One region of the Hydrogenophaga sp. NH-16 genome, then DNA from elsewhere that is predicted to be linked to it. Evidence: predicted binding sites of a transcription regulator. Region 1 holds the regulator's gene; each other region holds the start of a gene.
What was found. The regulator sigma-54, encoded in region 1, starts transcription at its own class of promoters, with help from an activator protein. The targets are predictions, from matches to a motif close to TGGCANGNAANCTGCTTT.
Positions count from the first base shown of each region.

Region 2: nirB (nitrite reductase large subunit NirB) is a predicted target of sigma-54. The motif match lies at 850-867, and genes of this name have one in related genera.
Region 3: DD542_RS16330 (PQQ-dependent methanol/ethanol family dehydrogenase) is a predicted target of sigma-54. The motif match lies at 1,274-1,291, and genes of this name have one in related genera.
Region 4: DD542_RS12220 (P-II family nitrogen regulator) is a predicted target of sigma-54. The motif match lies at 1,762-1,779, and genes of this name have one in related genera.

Region 1 is NZ_CP029344.1:4,511,694-4,514,897, reverse strand. Features, by position in the region: gene DD542_RS21735 (THUMP domain-containing protein) at 1-611, opposite strand, end outside; gene DD542_RS21730 (RNA polymerase factor sigma-54) at 608-2,227, opposite strand; gene lptB (LPS export ABC transporter ATP-binding protein) at 2,240-2,989, opposite strand; gene lptA (lipopolysaccharide transport periplasmic protein LptA) at 3,025-3,204, opposite strand, start outside.
Region 2 is NZ_CP029344.1:2,061,759-2,064,962, reverse strand. Features, by position in the region: gene DD542_RS10015 (type IV pili methyl-accepting chemotaxis transducer N-terminal domain-containing protein) at 1-746, opposite strand, end outside; gene nirB (nitrite reductase large subunit NirB) at 1,106-3,204, shown strand, end outside.
Region 3 is NZ_CP029344.1:3,390,780-3,393,983, reverse strand. Features, by position in the region: gene DD542_RS16330 (PQQ-dependent methanol/ethanol family dehydrogenase) at 1-1,134, opposite strand, end outside; gene DD542_RS16325 (quinoprotein relay system zinc metallohydrolase 1) at 1,432-2,430, opposite strand; gene DD542_RS16320 (quinoprotein dehydrogenase-associated SoxYZ-like carrier) at 2,427-3,204, opposite strand, start outside.
Region 4 is NZ_CP029344.1:2,509,969-2,513,172, reverse strand. Features, by position in the region: gene DD542_RS12230 (zinc ribbon domain-containing protein) at 1-25, shown strand, start outside; gene DD542_RS12225 (YifB family Mg chelatase-like AAA ATPase) at 30-1,583, opposite strand; gene DD542_RS12220 (P-II family nitrogen regulator) at 1,861-2,199, shown strand; gene amt (ammonium transporter) at 2,231-3,204, shown strand, end outside.

The DNA of each region.
Region 1 (3,204 bases):
AGCGGCACGATGTCGTCCAGCGATTCGGCCTCGGCGCCGTTCCAGCCGGTGGCGGCGATCATGGCCGCGGCCAGCGTTTCCTTCAGCGGCGCGTCGCCTTTGTCCTCGCGCCAGCCGCGCTTGAACAGCGGCTCGCCCGAGGTGTCGATGTAGAGGCTCACCGTGTCGGTGGTCAGGTGGGCGTAGAGCCGCACGTCGGGCCAGGTGGTGTTGACGCTGGGGCGCTCGCCGCGCTTGTCGCGGAAGCGGTCGCAGACTGCGTCCTTGATCTTGAGCGCCGCGAAGTTCAGGCTCTTGAGCGGGCTGTGCTGCGCCGTGACCTCGACCTTGATGGTCTGCTGCGGCGTGAACCAGATTTCCCAGGCGACCTCGCTGGCGGCCGCGTACAGGTCGTTCTCGCTGCGGTAGCCACCGTGCCAGAGCTGCACCAGCACGCGCTGCGCGAGCCGGCAGTGCAGGTTGAGCTTGAGCGCGTCGCGCCAGGACGCCAGCAGCGCCACACCGGCGCGCGACTTCTGCACCGCGGTCTCGCCCGTGATGCGCGTGACTTCGGCGGCGAGGTAGTCCTCCACGCCGGCGGCGCAGGGGAGGAAAAGATTCAATTGGTTCAAAGCGCTTTTCTCAGGTTCGCCGGCGCGATGCGCAGCGCCTCGCGGTATTTCGCGACCGTGCGGCGCGCGCACTCGATGCCCTGCTCCTTGAGCAGGTCCGAGAGCTGGTTGTCGGACAGCGGCTTGGTCGGCTCTTCGGACGCGATGAACTGCTTGAGCAGGGCGCGCACCGCCGTGCTCGACGCATTGCCGCCGGTCTCGGTTCCCAGGCTGGAGCCGAAAAAGTACTTGAGCTCGTAGGTGCCGAACGGCGTGGCCATGTACTTGGCCGTGGTCACGCGGCTGATGGTCGACTCGTGCAGGCCCAGCTCGTCGGCGATCTCGCGCAGCACCAGCGGGCGCATGGCCAGTTCGCCGTGCATGAAGAAGTTGCGCTGGCGCTCGACGATGGCGCTGGAGACGCGCAGGATGGTGTCGAAGCGCTGCTGGATGTTCTTGATGAACCAGCGCGCTTCCTGCAGCCGCTGCTGCATGGCCGCGTGGCCCGCTTCGCCGCCGGCCTCGCGCCGCCCCCGCAGGGCGTTGGCATAGACATCGTGCACGCGCAGGCGCGGCATCACCTCGGCGTTGAGCGAGACCTTGAAACCGCGACCGGCGCGGGTGACGATCACGTCGGGCACCACGACGTTGCGCTCGACGTCGACGAAGCGCCGGCCCGGCTTGGGCTCCAGGCGGGCGATCAGCGCCAGCGCGGCGCGCACGGTCTCGTCGTCGTGCCCGGTGGCCGCACACAGGCGCTTGATGTCGCGCTTGGCCATCAGCTCCAGCGGCTGCTCGCAGATCGCCAGCGCCGTGCGGGCGGCGGGCGTGTTGCGCAGCTCCATGATCTGCAGCCGCAGGCACTCGCCCAGGTCGCGCGCGCCCACGCCCGTGGGCTCCATCTGCTGCAGCCACTGCAGGGCCATGCCCAGGCGCTGCTCAATGGCCTCGACTTCGTCGAAGCGCGGCTCTTCGTCGGCCGGCCGGCCCGCGGTCAGGCGCCAGCAGGCGCGCGCCAGCTCGTGCAGGCTGTCCTCCAGATACCCGTCGTCGTTGAGCGACTCGATCAGGAAAAACAGCGCCGCGCTGTCCTCGTCCGACAGGCGCAGGCAGCGCGCCTGCTCGTGCAGCTGGTCCTGCAGGCTGACCGGCACACGGGCCAGGTCGGCGGCCGTGGCGGTGTCGTCGTCGTCCCCACCGGAACCGCTGTTGCGCGCGGGTGCATCGCCGCCCCATTCGCTGTCGTCGGGCGCCATCTCGACGGTGCCGTCGCCTTCCCAGCTTTCTTCGACCGGCGCGGCGCCGTCCAGCCGGCTCTCGACCTCGTCGCTGGCGCTGTCTGCGCTGTCGGCCTGGGTGGTGCGGGTGTCCGGTTCGGCGCTGCGCAGCTCGACCACCGGCTGCGCCGCTTCTTCCAGCTGCTCGCCGGCGACCACCGGTGCGTCCGCGGTCTGCACGCCGAAATCTTCGCGATCGGCCACTTCCTCGCCCCGTTCCAGGAACGGGTTCTCGTCGAGCATCTGCTCGACTTCCTGAGCCATCTCCAACGTGGACAGCTGCAACAGGCGGATCGACTGCTGCAATTGCGGCGTGAGCGCGAGGTGCTGCGACACCCGCAGCGACAGACCTTGCTTCATCGGCTCATTCCGTCACATGCGGAAGTTCTCGCCCAGGTAGACGCGGCGCACCTCGGCGTTTTCGATGATCTCGGCGGTGGTACCGCTGGCCAGCACATGACCGTCGCTGATGATGTAGGCGTGGTCGCAGATGCCCAGGGTTTCGCGCACGTTGTGGTCGGTGATCAGCACACCGATGCCGCGCGACTTGAGGAAACTGATGATGTGCTGGATCTCCAGCACCGCGATCGGGTCGATGCCGGCGAAGGGCTCGTCCAGCAGGATGAACCGCGGCCGGGTGGCCAGCGCGCGGGCGATCTCCACGCGACGGCGCTCACCGCCCGAGAGGGCGGGCGCGGGCGAATCGCGCAGGTGGTCGACGCGCAGCTCCTTGAGCAGCTCGTCCAGCCGGGCATCGATCTCGCGCGCGGACAGCGGCTGGCCGTTCGCGTCCTGCTGCAGCTCCAGCACGGCGCGCACGTTCTGCGCCACCGTGAGCTTGCGGAAGATCGAGGCTTCCTGCGGCAGGTAGCCCAGCCCCAGCCGGGCACGGCGGTGGATGGGCAGGGACTCGATGCGGTGACCGTCCAGCAGGATCTCGCCACCATCGGCCCGCAGCAGGCCGACGATCATGTAGAACGACGTGGTCTTGCCGGCGCCGTTGGGACCCAGCAGTCCCACCACCTCGCCCTTGTCCACCGACAGGGACACGTCCTTGACCACCTTGCGGCTGCCATAGGACTTCTTGAGTCCCCGGACCTCCAGACGGCTGTGCGACGGCATGCCGCCCGACGGACTGGCGCTGGCGACGGTCTCCGTCACTTCTTGGGCTCGGTGATCTTGCCGCTGGGACGCAGCGTGGCCGGATCGGTCGCCGGGGCGGCGGGGCCGTTCTTCTCCTCTTCCGGGATCGGCGTGAGCATGGCGCGCACGCGGCCGGTGGGGTTGGCAGCGGTCTTGCTGGTGTCCCCACCCTTGACCGTGAACACCTCGGTCAG
Region 2 (3,204 bases), 2.4 Mb from region 1:
AAGCTGGGTTGCGACAGGCCCTTGCCCAGCCAGGCCAGGTTGGCGTCCACCCGCTGGATCGACTCGTCCAGCAGGGCCTGCTGCTGGCGCGACTGCACGTCGGCCAGCCGCAGCAGGTGCAGCTTCACCAGGCGCTGCGAGAACATGCGCAGCTGGCCCGCGCGGTTGACGGCCTCGGCGAAATGGGCCGACTGGATGATCTGTTCCGACACCTGGCCCAGGCGCTGGTTGGTGTGCATGGAGGCGGTGCGCAGGATCTGGAAGGCGTCGTCGTCGGTCAGCGCGCGCGCCCGCATGAGGATGCCCTTGGCGCGCTCGACCAGCTTGCGCTCCTCGAAGCGCTGCGACACGTCGCGCAACTGTTCCAGCAGGGCCTGTTCGCGCTCGAAACGCGCCTGCGCCAGCTGCATCAGTGGCCGCAGGCGCGCCGCCCCGTAACCGTTCACCACCCAGGCGTGCACGCCGGCGCCCGTGGCGCGCTCGATGTGGGCGGCGTCGGGATCGGACGTGAACAGCAGCACCGGCCGGGGCAGCACCTCCGCCAGCGTCTGCGTGGCCTTGAACAGGGCGTCATCGGGGCGCGTGACCTCGCCAACCACCAGATCTGGTGCGTGCTGCACGGCGGCCTGCACCAGTTTGCTGCAGTCCTCGACGGTGGCCAGCACCTGGCACCCCGCGGCCGACAGGTCGTCCTGCAACGGCAGAAGGGCCCGGGAACCGGGGCGAAGAAGCAGCACGGAAGTCATATGAATCAAGCACTTGTGATCAGTGAGCGCCCTGCCCGCTGTGGCCGGAACCGGCGCGGCGCCAGGGGTGCGGCAAAGGCCCGCGAATGGGGCGCCGATCATATGGCACACCTCTTGCATTGAACAGGCCAGACGTGACGACGCGTCCCACCCCGACCGCAGCGTCGGGGCCTGCCCACAACGACGTGTGCAGCGACTGAAACGGTGCTGGCCCTGTGCCTGCGCCACCCCGGCAGACCTGCCGGGTTTCGAACATTCCCTACCCCTGAGTTCCGGCCCACCCGCCGCTGTGCGATCGCCCGCGTGCGTCCGCCGGAGCCAGCCACAACCCCCGTGATCTTCAGACAGGAGTCGCCGCAATGAAAAAGATGAAACTCGTGATGGTGGGCAACGGCATGGCCGGTGTGCGCACGCTCGAAGAGCTGCTGAAGATCGCACCCGAGTTCTACGACATCACCGTTTTCGGTGCCGAGCCGCACCCCAACTACAACCGCATCCTGCTCTCGCCCGTGCTGGCGGGCGAACAGACCATCGACGAGATCATCCTCAACGACTGGTCCTGGTACACCGACAACGGCATCACGCTGCACGCGGGCCACAAGGTGACCGAGGTGGACCGCGTCAGGCGCGTGGTGCACTCGGTGGGCCCCAACGGCGAGCAGGTCTCGGCCGAGTACGACCGACTGATCATGGCCACCGGCTCCAACCCCTTCATCCTGCCGATCCCCGGCAAGGACCTGCAGGGCGTGCTGGCCTACCGCGACATCGCCGATACGCAGGCCATGATCGACGCCGCCGCCACCTACAAGCACGCGGTCGTCATCGGCGGCGGCCTGCTGGGCCTGGAAGCGGCCAACGGCCTGATGAAGCGCGGCATGACGGTCAGCGTGGTGCACGTGGCGCCCTGGCTGATGGAGCGCCAGCTGGACGACGTGGCGGGCAAGCTGCTGCAGAAGTCGCTGGAGGAGCGCGGCATGCAGTTCCTGATCGGCGCGCAGACGCAGGAGCTGGTGGGCGGTGACGATGGCCGCGTGAAAGCCATCCGTTTCAAGGACGGCACCGAGGTGCCGGCCGACCTGGTGGTGATGGCCGTGGGCATCCGCCCCAACACCGCGCTGGCCGAAAGCATGCGCCTGCACGTCAACCGCGGCATCGTGGTCAGCGACACGATGCAGACCGTGACCGACCCGCGCATCTACGCGGTGGGTGAGTGCGCGGCGCACCGCGGCATCGCCTACGGCCTGGTGGCGCCGCTGTTCGAGCAGGGCAAGGTGCTGGCCACGCACCTGGCCGAGTTCGGCATCGGCCGCTACACCGGCTCGCTCACCTCCACCAAGCTCAAGGTCACGGGCATCGACCTGTTCTCCGCCGGCGAGTTCATGGGCGGCGACGGCACGGAAGAGATCGTGATGAGCGACCCCTTCGGCGGCGTCTACAAGAAGCTGGTGATCAAGGACGACAAGCTGGTCGGCGCCTGCCTGTATGGCGACACGGTGGACGGCAGCTGGTACTTCAAGCTGCTGCGCGAAGGCCGCACGGTCGGCGACATCCGGGACAGGCTGATGTTCGGCGAGTCCAACATCGGCGACACCGGCCACCAGGGCCATAACAAGGCCGCGGCCATGGCCGACAGCGACGAGGTCTGCGGCTGCAACGGCGTGACCAAGGGCGCCATCTGCAAGGCCATCAAAGAGAAAGGCCTGTTCACACTGGACGAGGTGAAGAAGCACACCAAGGCCAGCGCCAGCTGCGGCTCCTGCACCGGTCTGGTGGAGCAGATCCTGATGTTCACGGCCGGCGGCGACTACTCGGCCACGCCGAAGAAAAAGGCCATCTGCGGCTGCACCGAGCACAGCCACCAGGACGTGCGCGACGCGATCCGCAACGACAAGCTGCTGACCATCGCCGACACCTTCAGCGCCCTGGGCTGGAAGACGCCCAACGGCTGCGCCACCTGCCGCCCGGCCATCAACTACTACCTCATCAGCACCTGGCCCAAGCAGGCCAAGGACGACCCGCAGAGCCGCTTCATCAACGAGCGCTCGCACGCCAACATCCAGAAGGACGGCACCTATTCGGTGATCCCGCGCATGTGGGGCGGCGAGACCACGGCCGACGAACTGCGCCGCATCGCCGACGCGGTGGACAAGTACAAGATCCCGACCGTGAAGGTCACCGGCGGCCAGCGCATCGACCTGCTGGGCGTGAAGAAGGAAGACCTGGTCAACGTCTGGAAAGACATCGGCATGCCCAGTGGCCACGCCTACGCCAAGGCGCTGCGCACGGTGAAAACCTGCGTGGGCAGCGAGTGGTGCCGCATGGGTACGCAGGACTCTACCCAGATGGGCAAGGACCTCGAAAAAGCCATGTGGCGCATGTACGCGCCGCACAAGGTGAAGTTCGCCGTCAGCGGCTGCCCGCGCAACTGCGCCGAAGCCGGCATCAAAGATGTGGGCGT
Region 3 (3,204 bases), 1.1 Mb from region 1:
GTCGCCGCCGGCGGCCGTCGGGTCCCCAGGACGGTTGGCCGGGTCGTAGTTCGGACGGCCGGTCTTGAGGTCGATGCCGGTGGCCCAGGTCACCTTCTTCACGAAGGGGAAGGCGTTGAGCAGCTTGCCGGTTTCGGCGTCGTTCACGTAGAAAAAGCCGTTGCGGTCGGCCTTGGCACCGACGCGCTTGCCGTCCATGTCGAAGGTCACGAACTCGTTCACGCCGTCGTAGTCCCAGCCGTCGTTGGGCGTGGACTGGTAGTGCCACTTGATCTGGCCGCTTTGCACGTCGATGGCAACGGTCGACGCGGAGTACAGGTTGTCACCCTTGCGCACATGGCTGTTCCAGGGGCCGGGGTTGCCGGTGCCGAAATAGGCCAGCTTGGTCTTGGGGTCGTAGGTACCGCCCAGCCAGGTGGCCGCGCCGCCAGTCTTCCAGGTCTCGCCGGGCCAGGTGGCGTTGGTGGTGCCGGTGATGCCGTTTTCCTTGCCGTCCTTGTAGCCCATGTGGCCTTCGACCACCGGGCGCGTCCAGACCATCTTGCCGGTCTTGGGGTCGCGCGCTTCCACGCGGCCGACCACACCGAACTCACCGCCGGACACGCCGGTCATCAGCAGGCCTTCGGCGATCAGGGGCGCAGCGGTGTAGCTGTAGCCCGCAGAGTAGTCGTCGATCTTCTCGCGCCACACCACCTTGCCGGTGTCCTGGTCCAGGGCCACGAGCTGGGCGTCCAGCGTGCCGAAGATCACCAGGTTGTCGTACAGGGCGGCGCCGCGGTTGATCACGTCGCAGCAGGGCATGATGCCCTCGGGCAGGCGATGCTCGTACTTCCAGAGCTTCTTGCCGGTCTTGCTGTCCACCGCGTAGATGCGCGAGTAGGACGCGGTCACGAACATCTTGCCGTTGTGGACCAGCGGCTGGCTTTGCTGGCCGCGCTGCTTCTCGCCGCCGAAGGACATGGACCACACCGGGACCAGCTTGTTGATGTTCTTGGCGTTGATGCCCGTCAGGGTGGAGTGGCGCTGGCCTTGCGTGCCCAGGCCCCAGCTCAGAACGTTGTCGGGCGTCGCGGCGTCGTTGGCGATCATGGCGTCGGTCACGCCCTGGGCGCTGACGTGGGCCGTGGCGGCCATGACCAAAAGGCTCAGTAGGGTGCGTTTCACTGTGGGTCTCCTGCTCGTTCGAGGGTTGATGGCTTTTCTGTGGTGGGTGCCGCCGGACCGCTCGTGGCTCCGACCCTCCGGTGCCTGGCGTACACATCACAGACAGCAAAGGGCAACATCCGTGCCAGCGGGCCGGCCCCGAAAGGCCTAGGGTTTACACCGACGTTTGAGCGCGCTGGAGGCCCCGGGAGCGGTCCTCGAAGGCATCAGCTGCGCCAACCGTGCCACAGTGGCCGGGACACCTCTGTGACACTGTTCAAAAATGTGTCACCTGGCCGGCGCAGCCAGCACGCGCTGCTCGTAGCGCGGGTACCACTGGGTCAGCGAGCGCTGCAGTTCCGCGGGCTGTGCGGCCCACTTCGCAAAGCGCTCGGGCACCGGCGTGCGCAGCACCTCGCCCAGGTCCAGGCCGCGCTCGGCCGAGGTCTGCATCAGGTTCGTGAGCCACTGCAGCCAGTCGCGCGTCTGGCGCAGGCCGGCCAGCCCCTCGTGCACCGGGCCGTGGCTGGGCACCACGGTTTTGGCCTTGCCAGTGGCCAGCAGTTGCTCCAGCGTGTCCAGGCTGGCCAGCCACGCGGCGAAGTCGGCGTGCGGCGTGGTCGGCACGCGCTCGGTGAACACCAGGCCGCCCGCAAAGAGCACACCGGTGGTGGTGTCCAGCACCACCAGGTCGTCGGCGGTGTGGCCGTGCAGGCGCATCAGCTCCAGCTTGTGCGCTCCGAGTGACAGTGTCTGCGGCAGGTTCTTGGGGTCGATGGCCTCGCGCGAGGGCGTGGACTCGGTGCCGCGCATCCAGTCGCCACAGAGCCGGTACAGGTTGTCGGCGTAGGCGCCGCCCTCGGCGCGCGCGCCGGCAATGGTGCCGGCCAGCGCTTCGGTGGGCCGGTCGGCCCAGGCCTGGTGGCCGAAGAAATAGTCGGGGTGCAGATTCAGCTGCAGCACCTTGCGCACCGGGGCTTTGGTCAGTCGCTCGATGGCCCGCCGCTGCTGCTCGCCGTACAGCCGCGACGGCCCGGTGTTGATCACCACCACGCCGTCGCCGGTGTCGATGAAGGCGGTGTTGATGATGTTGCAGCCGTTGGCGCGCGAGAAGTCGGCCACCTCACCCTCGATCACCCAGGAGCCCGGGGCAATCTGGCGCGGCTTGAGGTCGTAGTCCGAGCGGGCCATGTCGGGCTTGGAGGCAAACGGTGGCACGGCCACCGGCTGCGCCAAGGCCGCGGTTGCCAACAGTGCCCACAGCGCGGCCACGCCCAGGCGCCTCATGCCCTCACCTCGGCGTCGATGCGGTTGCCGTTGTTGTCGCGGCCGAGCAGGCGGAAGGCCGGCGGCGAAACGGGCGGCAGCTCGAAGGTGATCAGCGGGTTCTCGGACACCGGTTCGTGCAGCGCCAGCCGCCACCAGGGCTGGCCGCCCGGGTCCTGCAGCTCCATCTGCTCGATGTAGAAGGCCGGGATGCCCGCCACCAGACCGGTGTCCATCGGGTGCATCACGCGCAGCCGCAGGCGGCGGCTGCCCTCGATCACGTTGTTGAAGAAGCGCGCCTGCACCTGGCCCAGGGTCTTGCTCCAGGAACCGTCGGCCCGTGTGATGCCCGGCACCGTGCAGCCGCCGCCCGCCGCCTGCACCCAGGTGCTGCCCACGTGCCACTGGCCGTCTTTGGTCTGCACGAAGGCGCGCACCGGCGAGGCCTGCTCCATACGGATGCGGAAGGCCAGCATGGGCAGTGCGCGCAGCGGTTCGAAGTCCAGCACCTGGCGCACCGGGTTGCGGTCCACCGACACCTTGATGCGCACCACCCCACCGCCGACCGCGGATAGCGCCCGCGCATCCACCAGCAGCGGCACGTTCATCGCGTCGTCGGCGAAGGCAGGCCCCTTGACGATCACCGCGTCGCTGAACGTCGCCTTGGCCCTGCCAATGGTCTGCTCGCGCAGACTCGGGTACTGCATCGAGCCCAGCGGATCGCCGCCGGTCTGGTCGTCCTGCGCCAGCGCTGCCCCGCCGACCAGGGCGGCGGTCGACAGCAGCCATTGGCGG
Region 4 (3,204 bases), 2.0 Mb from region 1:
GCGCCGTGAGGCCGAGTACCGCTGATCGTTCAGCCCGCGGCGCGCAGCGCCCTCCGGTACTGCACCGCCTCGGCGATGTGCGCCACCTCCACGGACTCGCTGCCCGCCAGGTCGGCGATGGTGCGCGCCACGCGCAGGGCGCGGTGGGTGCTGCGCGCGCTCCAGCCCAGGCGGGCCGCCGCCGTGTGCAGGAACTTGAGCGCGGTGGGTTCGGCCATCGCATGCCGGTCCAGCGCCTGGCCCGACAGCGCCTGGTTGCTCTGGCCCTGGCGCGCCTGCGCCCGCTGCCGGGCGGTGGCCACGCGTTCGCGCACGGTGGCGCTGGGTTCGCCGGCCGGGCTGTGCAGCAGGTCGTGCGGGGGCAGGGCGGGCACCTCGATGTGCAGGTCGATGCGGTCCAGCAGCGGGCCGGAGAGGCGCCCCTGGTAACGCGCGACCTGGTCCGGCGTGTCGCGGCAGGGCTGGCTCGGGTGGCCCAGAAAGCCGCAGGGGCAGGGGTTCATGGCGGCCACCAGCTGGAAACGCGCCGGGAACTCGCTCTGCATCGCCGCGCGCGAGATGCGGATGTGGCCGCTTTCCAGCGGCTCGCGCAGGGCTTCGAGGGCGGCGCGCGGGAATTCGGGCAGTTCGTCGAGGAACAGCACGCCGTGGTGGGCCAGCGAGATCTCGCCGGGCCGGGGCGGTGAGCCGCCGCCCACCAGGGCCACGGCGCTGGCGCTGTGGTGCGGTGCGCAGGTGGGTCGCAGGCCCCAGGCCTCCAGCCGGAAGCGCCCGGCCAGCGAGGCGACCGCGGCCGACTCCAGCGCCTCGGTGGTGTCCATGGGCGGCAGCAGGCCGGCAAAACGCTGCGCCAGCATGCTCTTGCCCGAGCCGGGTGGGCCGACCATCAGCAGCGAGTGGCCGCCCGCCGCGGCGATCTCCAGCGCCCGGCGCGCGCCCGCCTGGCCCTTGACGTCGGCCAGGTCGGCGTAGGTATCGCTGGCCGATACCGGCGTGGGCGACAGACGCGCCCAGCCCGTGTCGTCGGGCGGTGCATCGCCGGTGCCCGCGGCCCCTTCGGGCAGGAACTGCGCCACCACGTCCAGCAGGTGGCGGGCCCGGCACACCTGGGCCTGCGGCACCAGCGCCGCCTCTTCGGCGCTGCCGGGCGGCAGCACCAGCCGTGTGGTCGCGCCCGCGGAACCGTCCCGGTGCAGCGCCAGGCTCATGGCCAGCGCGCCGCGCACCGGGCGCAGCTCGCCGCCCAGCGAAAGCTCGCCCGCGAACTCCCAGCCGGCCAGCTTCGCGCCGTCGATCTGGCCCGCCGCGGCCAGGATGCCCAGCGCGATCGGCAAGTCGAAGCGACCCGAGTCCTTGGGCAGATCGGCCGGCGCCAGGTTCACTGTGATGCGCTTGTTGCTGGGGAATTCAAGCCCGGCGTTGGCAATCGCCGAGCGCACGCGTTCGCGCGCTTCTTTCACTTCCGTGTCGACCAGACCCACCAGCGTGAAGCTGGGCAGACCGTTGGCCAGGTGCACCTCCACCTGCACCGGCCGCGCCTCCAGCCCGATCAGCGCGCGGCTGTGCACCAATGACAAACCCATCCGGTCCTCCATCCCTGTTTCGGTGCATGACCGGCTGGACACCGGCATGCACGTGTTTGGTGCGGCTCTATGGCCGCGGCGCGGGGATCATGTCATGCCCACGGGGTGGGTCGCAGCCCCCGTCGGGAGGACGTTTTCCCTCGGGGCGGCCGCCTCGGGAGCGGGGTGGGTGAGCAGCTGGCACGGTCCCTGCTTCTGGCTGTAAGCGATTGCATCAACCCGTGGTGTCACCCGGCCCCGCCCCGACACCGTCCCACCCTAGAAGAGGTAACACAGCATGAAAATGGTTTCCGCCATCATCAAGCCGTTCAAGCTGGACGAAGTGCGCGAAGCGCTCTCCGGCATGGGCGTGCAGGGCATCACCGTGACCGAAGTCAAGGGCTTTGGCCGCCAGAAGGGGCACACCGAGCTCTACCGCGGCGCCGAGTACGTCGTCGACTTCCTGCCCAAGGTCAAGATCGAAGCCGCCGTCGACGACGCCCTGGTCGACCGCGTGATCGAAGCCATCGAAGGCGCCGCCCGCACCGGCAAGATCGGCGACGGCAAGATCTTCGTCTCCCCCCTCGAACAGGTGGTTCGCATCCGCACCGGCGAGACCGGCAAGGAAGCCCTCTGATCCCCGCACCCGTATCAGAAAGAGCACCCAAATGAAAAAACTGATCGCTTCCCTGCTCCTGGGGGCAGGCCTTATGTTCGGCGGGTTCTCCGCCATGGCCCAGGACGCCGCCAAGCCGGCCGATGCACCGGCCGCCACCGCACCCGCCGCCGATGCCGCGGCTGCTCCCGCAGCGGCCCCTGCTGCCGACGCTGCAGCACCCGCTGCCGCCGAGGCCGCACCGGCTGCGGCAGAAGCTGCGCCCGCCGAAGCCGTGAAGGAAACGGTGGACAAGGGCGACGTGACCTGGATGATGATCTCCACCATCCTCGTGCTGCTGATGGTCGTGCCCGGCCTGGCCCTGTTCTACGGCGGCCTGGTGCGCAGCAAGAACATGCTGTCCGTGCTGATGCAGGTCATGGTCGTGTTCTCGCTGATCGCCGTGCTGTGGGCCGTCTACGGCTACAGCGTCGCCTTCGGCGGCGAGGGCCTGATCTACGGCAACTTCGACAAGCTGTTCCTCAAGGGTGTCACCGCCGATTCGCTGGCGGCCACCTTCACGGCCGGCGTGATGATCCCCGAGTTCATCTTCATCGCCTTCCAGTGCACCTTCGCGGGCATCACCTGCGCGCTGATCGTCGGCTCCTTCGCCGAGCGCATCAAGTTCGGTTCCGTGCTGCTGTTCTGCGCCATCTGGTTCACCTTCAGCTACCTGCCGATCGCCCACATGGTCTGGGGCGCGGGCGGCTACCTGTTCGACAAGGGCGCGCTGGACTTCGCCGGCGGCACCGTGGTGCACATCAATGCCGCCATGGCCGGCCTGGTGGGTGCCTATGTCCTGGGCAAGCGCATCGGCTACGGCAAGGAAGCCATGGCCCCGCACAGCCTGACCCTGACCATGGTCGGCGCCTCGCTGCTGTGGGTGGGCTGGTTCGGTTTCAACGCCGGCTCCAACCTGGAAGCCAACGGTGGCACCACCCTGGCCTTCATCAACACCCTGATGGCCACCGCCGCCGCCGTGCTGGC